DNA from 3 places in the Bacillus sp. V2I10 genome. Region 3 is predicted to be linked to each of the others. Evidence: riboswitches for the same ligand, from Rfam matches in the RefSeq annotation. Region 3 holds a riboswitch; each other region holds the start of a gene.
What was found. Region 3 has a riboswitch for cyclic di-AMP ahead of QFZ72_RS16965 (hypothetical protein). Riboswitches for the same ligand answer to the same signal wherever they lie in the genome.
Positions count from the first base shown of each region.

Region 1: it holds a riboswitch for cyclic di-AMP, as region 3 does, so the genes downstream of both, QFZ72_RS05125 (potassium channel family protein) here and QFZ72_RS16965 (hypothetical protein) in region 3, are expected to answer to the same signal.
Region 2: it holds a riboswitch for cyclic di-AMP, as region 3 does, so the genes downstream of both, QFZ72_RS05110 (dicarboxylate/amino acid:cation symporter) here and QFZ72_RS16965 (hypothetical protein) in region 3, are expected to answer to the same signal.

Region 1 covers NZ_JAUSYV010000001.1:1,009,786-1,013,059, reverse strand. The annotation lists gene QFZ72_RS05130 (TrkH family potassium uptake protein) at 1-734, opposite strand, end outside; gene QFZ72_RS05125 (potassium channel family protein) at 762-1,418, opposite strand; cyclic di-AMP (ydaO/yuaA leader) riboswitch at 1,517-1,661, opposite strand; gene QFZ72_RS05120 (response regulator transcription factor) at 1,941-2,621, opposite strand; gene QFZ72_RS05115 (sensor histidine kinase) at 2,625-3,274, opposite strand, start outside.
Region 2 covers NZ_JAUSYV010000001.1:1,005,743-1,009,016, forward strand. The annotation lists gene QFZ72_RS05100 (M3 family oligoendopeptidase) at 1-715, shown strand, start outside; gene QFZ72_RS05105 (alpha/beta fold hydrolase) at 807-1,541, opposite strand; cyclic di-AMP (ydaO/yuaA leader) riboswitch at 1,659-1,801, shown strand; gene QFZ72_RS05110 (dicarboxylate/amino acid:cation symporter) at 1,956-3,203, shown strand.
Region 3 covers NZ_JAUSYV010000001.1:3,356,472-3,359,745, reverse strand. The annotation lists gene QFZ72_RS16975 (HAMP domain-containing protein) at 1-142, shown strand, start outside; gene QFZ72_RS29555 (histidine kinase dimerization/phospho-acceptor domain-containing protein) at 130-468, shown strand; cyclic di-AMP (ydaO/yuaA leader) riboswitch at 711-860, opposite strand; cyclic di-AMP (ydaO/yuaA leader) riboswitch at 1,231-1,382, shown strand; cyclic di-AMP (ydaO/yuaA leader) riboswitch at 1,413-1,570, shown strand; cyclic di-AMP (ydaO/yuaA leader) riboswitch at 1,651-1,799, shown strand; gene QFZ72_RS16965 (hypothetical protein) at 1,905-2,291, shown strand; gene QFZ72_RS29550 (potassium-transporting ATPase subunit F) at 2,413-2,493, shown strand; gene kdpA (potassium-transporting ATPase subunit KdpA) at 2,512-3,274, shown strand, end outside.

The sequences.
Region 1 (3,274 bases), 2.3 Mb from region 3:
TCAGGGTTTGAGTATTCTACAAAAAAGATGAACAACATGGCAATAACATTGATTACAAGAGTGCCGACAAGCATGATCCTCGTATGCAGGGAAAATTTGCTGAACTTTCTTTTTTTCCATACATCAAGGAGCACAGTAAAGCCGATACCTCCAATAATAAATAAACAAGAAATCACAATATTAACCAAAGGGTCATTCACATACCGTATTATATTATCTGGCCATAGGGAAAATCCGGCATTGTTAAAAGCTGAAATGGCATGAAAAAAGCTGAAGAACAGCCCTTTTGACCAGCCGAACTCCGGCACCCATCGAAAGGATAAAAAAACCATGGCGATGAATTCAATCATGATGGAGAATAAAAATAAGTATTTAACAAGATTTACAACTCCGCCAATCGAAGTCTGATTAAGTGCTTGCTGCATCACAAGCCTTTCTTTAATGCCTATCTTCTTTCCCAAAACCATATAAGTCAGAATGGCAAATGACATGATTCCAAGTCCGCCAAGCTGAATGAGGATAGCGATAATCGTTTGACCGAATGTCGTAAAGGTGCTCCCGGGATCAACGGTTGCAAGACCTGTAACGGTCATGGCAGAGGCAGATATAAATAGCGCATCAAGCCATCTGATGGAATCATGAGTCGCAATCGGCAGTTTTAAAAGCACTGCTCCAAGAATAATTCCAGCTGCAAATACGATGACAAGCAGCTGAGAAGGATTAAAGCGAATCATTTTTTGCAGTTTTTGTGCTCTGATCACCTACATCCCCTCCTCCTCGAAACGGCTGATGTCCTTATTTCGTCCAATCACAAGCAAAATATCACCTGATTTGATAGATTCTTCGGCAGGAGGCGAAACAATCATCTCTTCATCCCGCTGAATCCCGACAATATTACATCCATATCTTGCTCTAATATCTAAATCAATCAATGTTTTACGATGTATTTTTGCTGAAGCAATCAGCTCTACCATGCTGTATTCCTTTGAAAGCTCAATATAATCAATCATTTTTTCTGAAATAATATGATGGGCAATCCGCTTTGCCATGTCACGTTCAGGATGAATGACTTTATTTACACCTATTTTGTCTAAAACCTTCTGATGGTAGTCATTTTGAGCTTTTGCCCATACTTGCGGAATCTCCATTTCTTTCAGCAGCAGAGAGGTTAAGATACTTGCTTCTATATCATCTCCGAATGAAACAAACGCGTGGTCTACATTGCGGACGCCAAGCTGTTTCAGTGTCGCTTCATCTATCGCATTTGCCTGCACAGCAAGTGTTGCATATTGAGAATAATATTGAACCTTTTCATCATCTTTATCGACCGCTAAAACTTCAATCCCCAACTCATGAAATTCTTTTACAAGACTTCCTCCAAAACGCCCAAGACCAAATACAGCAAATTGCTTTTTCAACAGGATTTCCTTCTTTCGATACCAATTTTTGCACACAAAAAGACACAGAGGTCCCATGAACCGCTGTGTCTGATTTTTAAGATCACATTAGTTTCATTATCCTCTCTCAAGAACGCTTGCGAAGTTAGCTGTCGGGTTCGGGCAATGAGAGTAGCCCTACCTGTAAAGGATTCACCCCAAGCTGCAAAAGATGCCAGCAAAATTGGGTCCCCCGCTCCGTAATGGATTAAGCGAATTAAGAATATCTGAAATGTATTTATGAAAGTATCTTACTCCTGTTGAATAGGACAGTAAAGAGCCAATTTTTGCAGAAATTAGTTATAATTGATCAAATATAACCGTTTAAGCGCTCTCAAGTCTCATTTGCTCAGCATATCTGTTTATTTTAGATTCTTTGCAAGGCTGAAATGATGCGAGGAAGTTGTGGTTTAACAGCATATGTTTAAATCAAAGTTCTATCATCTAAAATTGCAGCTCTATCATTAATTTGCAGTTTTATCAGCAGAAGAGTTTGAATTGGTTTTAATTATTTTTTTCATCTTTCCACTTGTACCCTGCTCCCCAAACGGTTTGAAGGTGATCATCAATTGGAAATCCCGTTTTTCTCAGCTTTTCTCTAAGATGACGCACGTGGGAATCTACCGTCCGGTCCTCCGTACCTGCATCATAACCCCAAATAGTCTGAATTAAATGCTCACGATTAAATACTCTGTTTCGGTTCTTTAAAAAGATGCCGGCAAGCTGAAATTCTTTTGGAGTTAAAAGGATAGGCTCATCTTTATAGCTCGCTTCCTGGCTTCGATCATCCCATTTAAGACCCCTGTATTCTATGGCTTGATTATTTTTGACTCTTCTTAATATCGCTTCTATTCTTGCCAATAATTCCGTTTCATTAAAAGGCTTTGTTATATAATCATCCGCCCCTGTCTGCAGTCCTTTTACAATGTCCTCTTTTTGGCCGCTCGCAGTCACCATTATAATCGGAATATCTGAAAAGCTTCTGATTTCTTTACACACTTCAAAACCATTCATTTCAGGCATCATAAGATCAAGAATCATAAGGTCAGGTTCTTCTTTTTGAACAATATCAATAGCGTGTTGTCCTGATGAGGATTTTATGCACAAATACCCTGCAGGTGCAAGATAGAGGGCAAGCAAATCCAGCATCAGTTCCTCATCATCTACAAGCAAAATCTTTTTCATCGTTTAATCCTTTCTAAAGACAATGATAATGGCCGTTCCTGTTCCAAATGTACTTTTTGCCCGGACTGTGCCGCCAAGAGCCTCCACAATTTCTTTTACGATCGCAAGGCCAAGACCTGTTCCTCCGCTATGGCGGGACCTTGATTTATCAACGCGGTAAAGTCTGTCAAACAGATATGGAAGATCTTCTTCAGGAACACCTATTCCTTCATCTGAAATGACAACTTTAATGATCCCGCCTTGTTCAAGAACCCTGATTGTAATGGAAGTCCCTTTTTCAGAAAAATGGATGGCATTGTCCATGATGTTGAGCAGCACCTGTTCGAACCTTGCAGGATCTATCATATGATGAACAGAATAATCCGGAAAAAGAAAATTCACTTTCCTATTTTCTTTGATTAAGATGGGATTTACTTTCGCTACTGTTTTTTTAATAAAGGAGCAAAGATCGATCCGCTCTTTTTCAACCTGAAAAGAATGCTGATCAAGCTTTGCAAGCTCAAATAAATCCTTTACAAGCTTCGATAAGTACTCTGTTTGTTCACTTATAATAGATAGATAGTTCACCTGGTCAGTTCTTGCCAGATCAGGCCTCTTAGCAACATCTGCATACCCCTTGATATACGTAAGGGGGGTACGCAATTCATGGGCGA
Region 2 (3,274 bases), 2.4 Mb from region 3:
TTGCACAAGTTTTACCGAAAGTGACCAGTCAAGAATCTTCATGACATTCTCCGGCACCCCGTCAAATATCGCAACCCTTGCACATGAACTGGGCCATGCCTTCCATCAGCATGCTATGGCGGGAGTGCATCCGCTTAACCGCAATTATGCGATGAATGTAGCTGAAACAGCATCAACATTTGCTGAAATGATCGTGGCAGATGCTTCTGTTAAAAAAGCAAAATCTGATGAAGAACGTTTGGCGCTATTAGAAGATAAAGTGCAAAGAAGTGTTGCACTGCTCATGAATATTCACGGCCGCTTTCTATTTGAAACTTCTTTTTATGAGGAACGCAAAAAAGGAATCGTCAGCACGGAAAAAATAAATCAATTAATGGAAGCTGCACAAAAAGAAGCTTATTGTGATGCTTTAGGAGAGTACCATCCTCATTTCTGGGCATCTAAACTGCATTTCTATATTACGGGGGTGCCGTTCTATAATTTCCCATATACGTTTGGCTATCTGTTCTCACTTGGCATATATGCGAAAGCATTGGAAGAGGGAACTGCATTTGAAGAGAAATACATTTCTCTTTTAAAAGATACAGGTTCCATGCAGGTAGAAGATTTGGCTATGAAACACTTAGGAGTGGACCTAACAAAAGAGGATTTCTGGAAAAAAGCAGTTCAGCTGACTGTGCAAGATGTGGAAGAGTTTTTGGAAGCGACAAAATAAAAAAAACGGAAACCGGCATGGTTCAGCTGCCTGTTTCCGTTTTTTTTATGACTTGTAAATGCAGAAAAAGCGAGAAAATCTCCCCGCTTTTCTACTCAATCCGCTCGATCCAGCTGTTCATTTCTCTAATGATCTGATCTTGCTGAACAAAGACATTGATCTGTGCTTTGCTATCTCCTTTTTGTTCTCCGTAAATGCCAAACTGTGCATGATTGCCGCCGTTAATTTTGTAATAAAAGGTATTGTCAGACAATAGATGTTTCGTTTCTTTTATATCATCCAGGGTTGTTAATCCGTCATGTTCTGCATAGATGGTCAGAATCGGAAAATCTGTGTTTGAGAAATCACTGGAATCTGCCGGATAAGCAGCAAGAAGAAAAAGCCCTTTTATATTTTTTGGATGTTCATACGCGTAAATAGAAGCAGCCGCACCTCCGAGAGAGTGTCCTCCAATGTACCAATTTTCAATCTCGTCTCTATCATTTATGATTTTATCTGCTTTGCTGATGCCTGCAATAGCAAGGTTAAAGGGCATTTTAGGAATGACGACAGTGAACCCTTTTTGAGTTAACTGCTCTGCAAGATAGGCATATGCTCTCGGATCAACTTTTGCTTCAGGATATAGAATGATGCCATTATTCGTTTTTTGATTTTCAGGCTGAAACAGCAGATACCCACTTTTTTCATTTTGATCCTGTAAATTAGTAGTGTTAAACAGTTCTTCAGCAGGTTTATAGGTGATTTGGGACCAGATATAAAATCCTGCAAATGAAAGAATCAGACCTGCTGAAGCTATCAGGAAAATATTTTTTATCCACTTTTTCATGGTTAAAACTCCTTAAATAATAACGTTTTCTGCTAAATTTTATGTTTAAATCCAACTAAAGACAAATTTTTATATTTGCCAAAATTAAATCTTTTACTTAGAATAGTAGTATAACTTAATAAATATACGCTTAATCCTGAAATGGGAACGGGGGAACCAAACTGTGCACATGCACTGGGGTGAATCCTTTATAGTCAAAAGGTAGGACACTCTTCGTCCGAATCCGACAGCTAACCTCGTATGCGTTGGAGAGACTCATCTGTAGAAACGTTATAATTATTCAATTTGACGAATACAGCCGCGAGAATTCTCTCGCGGTTTTTTGTATTTTTTAAAAAGTCTCACATTTATGTTTCTCCTTCTCTATTTATTGGAAATAAAACACTATCTATTACTTTTTTACGGAGGTTTTATATGAAACTAGCAACGAAAATCATCATTGGTCTTATTCTGGGGGCCATTGTCGGTCTCATTCTTAATATCACGGCTCCGGATTTATTTAAACAGTTAGACACGTTCCTATTTACCCCGCTTGGAAAAATCTTTCTAAACTTAATCAATATGCTCGTTGTACCAATAGTCTTCTTTTCTATTACTCTGGGAGTTGCTGGGTTAGGAGATCCAAAGAAATTAGGAAGAATAGGTGTTAAAACGGTCACCTACTTTTTAGTAACAACAGCAGTAGCCATTGTTATAGGCTTAATCCTTGGACTGACAATTCAGCCCGGCAATGTGGGTGAATTCGATACAAAGTCCGCTGAATATAAAGCTGAAGAAGCTCCATCTGTTGCAGAAACATTCTTAAATATGATTCCAACGAATCCTGTTAAAGCATTTGCCGATGGTAATATGCTGCAAATTATTATTTTCTCAATTTTTGTTGGCCTTGGCATCACGTTTCTTGGAAAGAAAGCAAATACTTTATTTAAAGTAGTTGAGCAAGGCAATGATTTAATGATGTATTTAGTAAATCTAGTGATGAAATTCGCTCCATACGGTACTTTCGGTCTTATCGCTACTGCCGTAGGCAGTCAAGGTTTAGACGCCCTTAAAGCAATGGGACTCTACATGGGAGTTGTAATGCTTGCACTTGTGATTCATGCTATTGTCACCTATGGTTCATCCATTCTTTTTCTGGCAAAGCAAAGCCCGATCTGGTTCTTTAAAAATTTCGCTCCTGCCATGGCAGTAGCTTTCAGTACATCAAGCAGTAATGCGACACTTCCTGTATCTATGGAAACAGCACAAAAGCGTCTGAAGGTTCCAGAGCCGATCTCAAGTTTCGTTCAGCCGCTCGGCGCAACCATTAATATGGATGGAACGGCCATTATGCAGGGTGTAGCAACAATCTTTATCGCTCAAGTTTACAATATTGATCTTTCTTTCACTCAGTTGCTGACAGTAGTACTTACAGCTGTTCTCGCTTCAATTGGAACAGCCGGTGTGCCAGGAGTTGGACTTATCATGCTTGCGATGGTTTTAAACTCAGTAGGCCTTCCTGTAGCAGGCATCGCCTTGATCATCGGTATAGACCGTCTGCTGGATATGGCTCGTACAGCAGTTAACATCACAGGAGATGCGGCATGTGCAGTGATTGTAGCAGAAACAGAAAAGAAATATGGAGACTTGAAAATTCCTGAAATGGAAGAAAAAATGTCATAATGAGAAAGGCGGCCTTAAGCAGGTCGCCTTTTTTTACATATAAAGTTCAATTACCTTAATTTGCACGAAAA
Region 3 (3,274 bases):
TTCTTCTCAAGATGAAATTGGTTCACTTGCTAAAGCCATTACAGAACTTGGGAATGAGTTAGAAGAGTATCGTACAAACAGAAGAGAATTTTTTGCGAATATCTCACATGAGCTGCGAACACCAATCCAATCTCTTATATAAAGGGATACGCACAAGTTATAAATAAAGGTTTATATAACGATGAGAAAGAAAAACAGCTTTATTTAGAAATTATTAGTGATGAAGCCACTCGTTTAACATCACTGATAAATGATTTATTTGAATTAGCAAAAATGGAAGAGGGTAAGCTGGATTTACATTTTGAATGGCTTGATTTATCCGATATTATCTCCAGTTCAGTTAACAAAGTACATTTAAAAGCAAAAGAAAAAGGGATAAAATTAGAAATGGATATTCCGCGTAATTGTCCACTGGTTTTTACGGATGGCAGGCGGTTAGAGCAGGCATCAACTGCATCTTCTAATTGATCAATTGTTATCGTGACATGTTTTAAATTCCCTTCAAGATCTACAAATTGCAAGTGCAGTAATTCTACATGTGTTTCTGCTATTTCTCTATGGATTTCTTCTAAAAGTTCAATCGCTGCTAACATAAGATCACCTCGATTTTTTTTATGAAACTAAATACATTTGTTTTAGAAATCGAAGTTTAGTATCGCTAGTATCATAGGGCTGCTGTCTTATCAGCAAACTCTATAATGATCGCACCTTCCTCTCTCCAACAACGCATACGGGGTTAGCTGACGGATTAGGACGGTTAGAGTCGCCCTGCCAGATATTACTTGGCTTCCCCCATGCAGCAAAAGCTATGCTGCTGATTGGTTTCCCCGCTCCAAAATAGGATTCTGCGATTTAGGAATAAAATTGTTCCTATCATATACTTGGAAATCTAAGCTTGTAAAGAGAGGGATTTAGCTTGTTTTTCTCCAAAATTCTTGTTTTTTCCATATTCTCTCTCTTTATCTCGCAATCTCTCTCTTTCTTGCAAAATAAGAAAATGAAAATAAAACTGTGTTTACATAAACTTTATAATTTGAAATTCTATGTATATTTAGAGAGATTAATTTATAATACATACGTATTCAGCAGTAAAATGATGAATTAGTTAGTGTGAGTCCTATTTACTCTGATTTTTGAATTTATTTGAGGATATTTACATATTTTTTGCGATTTTTCAAACTTTTTACGTTCTTTACAACCAGCATACACAGGAGTAATATTACTCTCATGAAATGCAAATCGCTTAATCCTGAATGGAGCGGGGGACCCAATGAAGTGTGATTTCATGCACGCGGGGTGAATCGATCGCAAACAGCGAAAGACGGGCAACTCTTATGCCCGAACCCGACAGCTAACCTCGTAAGCGTCATAAGAGAAGGGACGGTGTAAGAACCAACGATTTTATAAATTAAATTCTATAATCGCTTAATCCTATTAGTAGGAGCGGGGGACCCAAGTTTTTGTGACACATCGTCACTAGGGGTGAGTCCATTTGAATCTTCAAATGGTAGGGCTACTCTCAATGGCCCGAATCCGACAGCTAACTTCGTAAGCGTTCGAGAGAGGATACCTTTGTGAAGAACACTGCGTGTAAGCCTCAGTGTTCTTTTGTGCGCTTTGTTAATGTTAAAAAATTGAATAATTTCAAAAAATACCTAATCGCTTAATTTCTTTTGAAATCGGGGGACCCAATTTTGTGTGACGAATTGTCACTAGGGGTGAGTCCATTTTAAAAATGGTAGGGCTACTCTCATAGCCCGAATCCGACAGCTAACTCCGAAAGCGTTGTGAGGGAAAATCAAAATCGCAGTGGTAAAGCACGTTTATTTAGTGAAGCCTAAAGCCACGGAAGAGATCCCTCTTCCGTGGCTTTTTTGATGTTTCCGAAAGGGAAGGGAATGTGAATGTCGACAATGCTCATATGTATTCCAAGTTATTCAAGGATTGGGTGCTTGGAGGGAATTGATCCGGAAGTATCATCCCTGGCATTTATTACGGGTGATTATAGTGTACAAAGTCATTTGAAGAAGCGGGGATTTAAAGACATTTACTTTATTAAACAAAATGCTCAGTATCTTTTGATTCACTTACCGGTAACACGAGTTTTATTACTAGAGGATAAGATTGCTGATACGTGCAATCTAATTCAAATTCTTCAAGCGAGTATACGCGCTCCAATCACGGTGATTACTAGAAATTCTCACTATCCGACTAAGCTGTATGAGCTGATTGGAGCAAAACAAGTTCTATATTCAAAACAAGATCACTTGGGTTATTTTCTGAATCAATGAGAAATGGGGGAACCACTATGCTTGATGGAATCATGATCATCATATTTGCAACTCTTACACTGACAATGGCCGGGTTCGTTACATGGTCTAGTCATGTTGTTAAAGAAGGAAGTGAAGAGAAATGATGATCGTTTTAGCAGGCTGCATTGTAGCAGTAACCATTTATTTATTATATGCATTAGTAAATCCAGAAAAATTTTAACTTGCGGAGGGAAAGACGTTGAGCGTACTATCCATCATTTCTATCATTCTTACATTAACGGCAGCCGTGCTGCTGGCAAAACCAATGGGCCTCTATATTGCTCAGGCTTTTAACTACAATTCTACTAAACTGGATGCCGTATTTCATCCATTTGAAAAGGTAATTTATAAAATCAGCGGCATAAAAGAGAAAAATCAAACCTTTAAACAATATGCAATTGCACTCCTATTAACCAACATATTTATGATATTTATCGTTTATCTCGTATTTAGGTTTCAAGGAAGCTTGCCGCTTAATCCTAGTAAAATAGCAGGAATGGATCCAACTCTTGCTTTTAATACAGCCATCAGCTTTATGACTAACACAAATCTGCAGCATTACAGCGGAGAAAGCGGATTGTCTTATTTATCCCAAATGCTTGCGATCACCTTCATGATGTTTGTGGCACCGGCTACAGCATTTGCAGCTGCAATTGCTTTAATAAGAGGTCTTTCAGGAAATAGCCTTGGTAACTTTTTTGTTGATCTAATTCGATCGATCACTCGTGTTTTCTTGCCGATTGCTTTTGTGACAGCTCTTATATTCGTTTTCTTAGGGGTTCCGCAAACGCTTGATTCAAGTGTTACTGCAACAACAGTAGAGGGCGCTGAACAAACGATAGCACGGGGACCTGTTGCCTCCCTTTTGTCCATTAAAGAGGTTGGCAATAATGGCGGAGGATTTTTCGGAGTAAACTCAGCACATCCATTTGAAAATCCAAATGGGGTGAGTAACCTGCTGC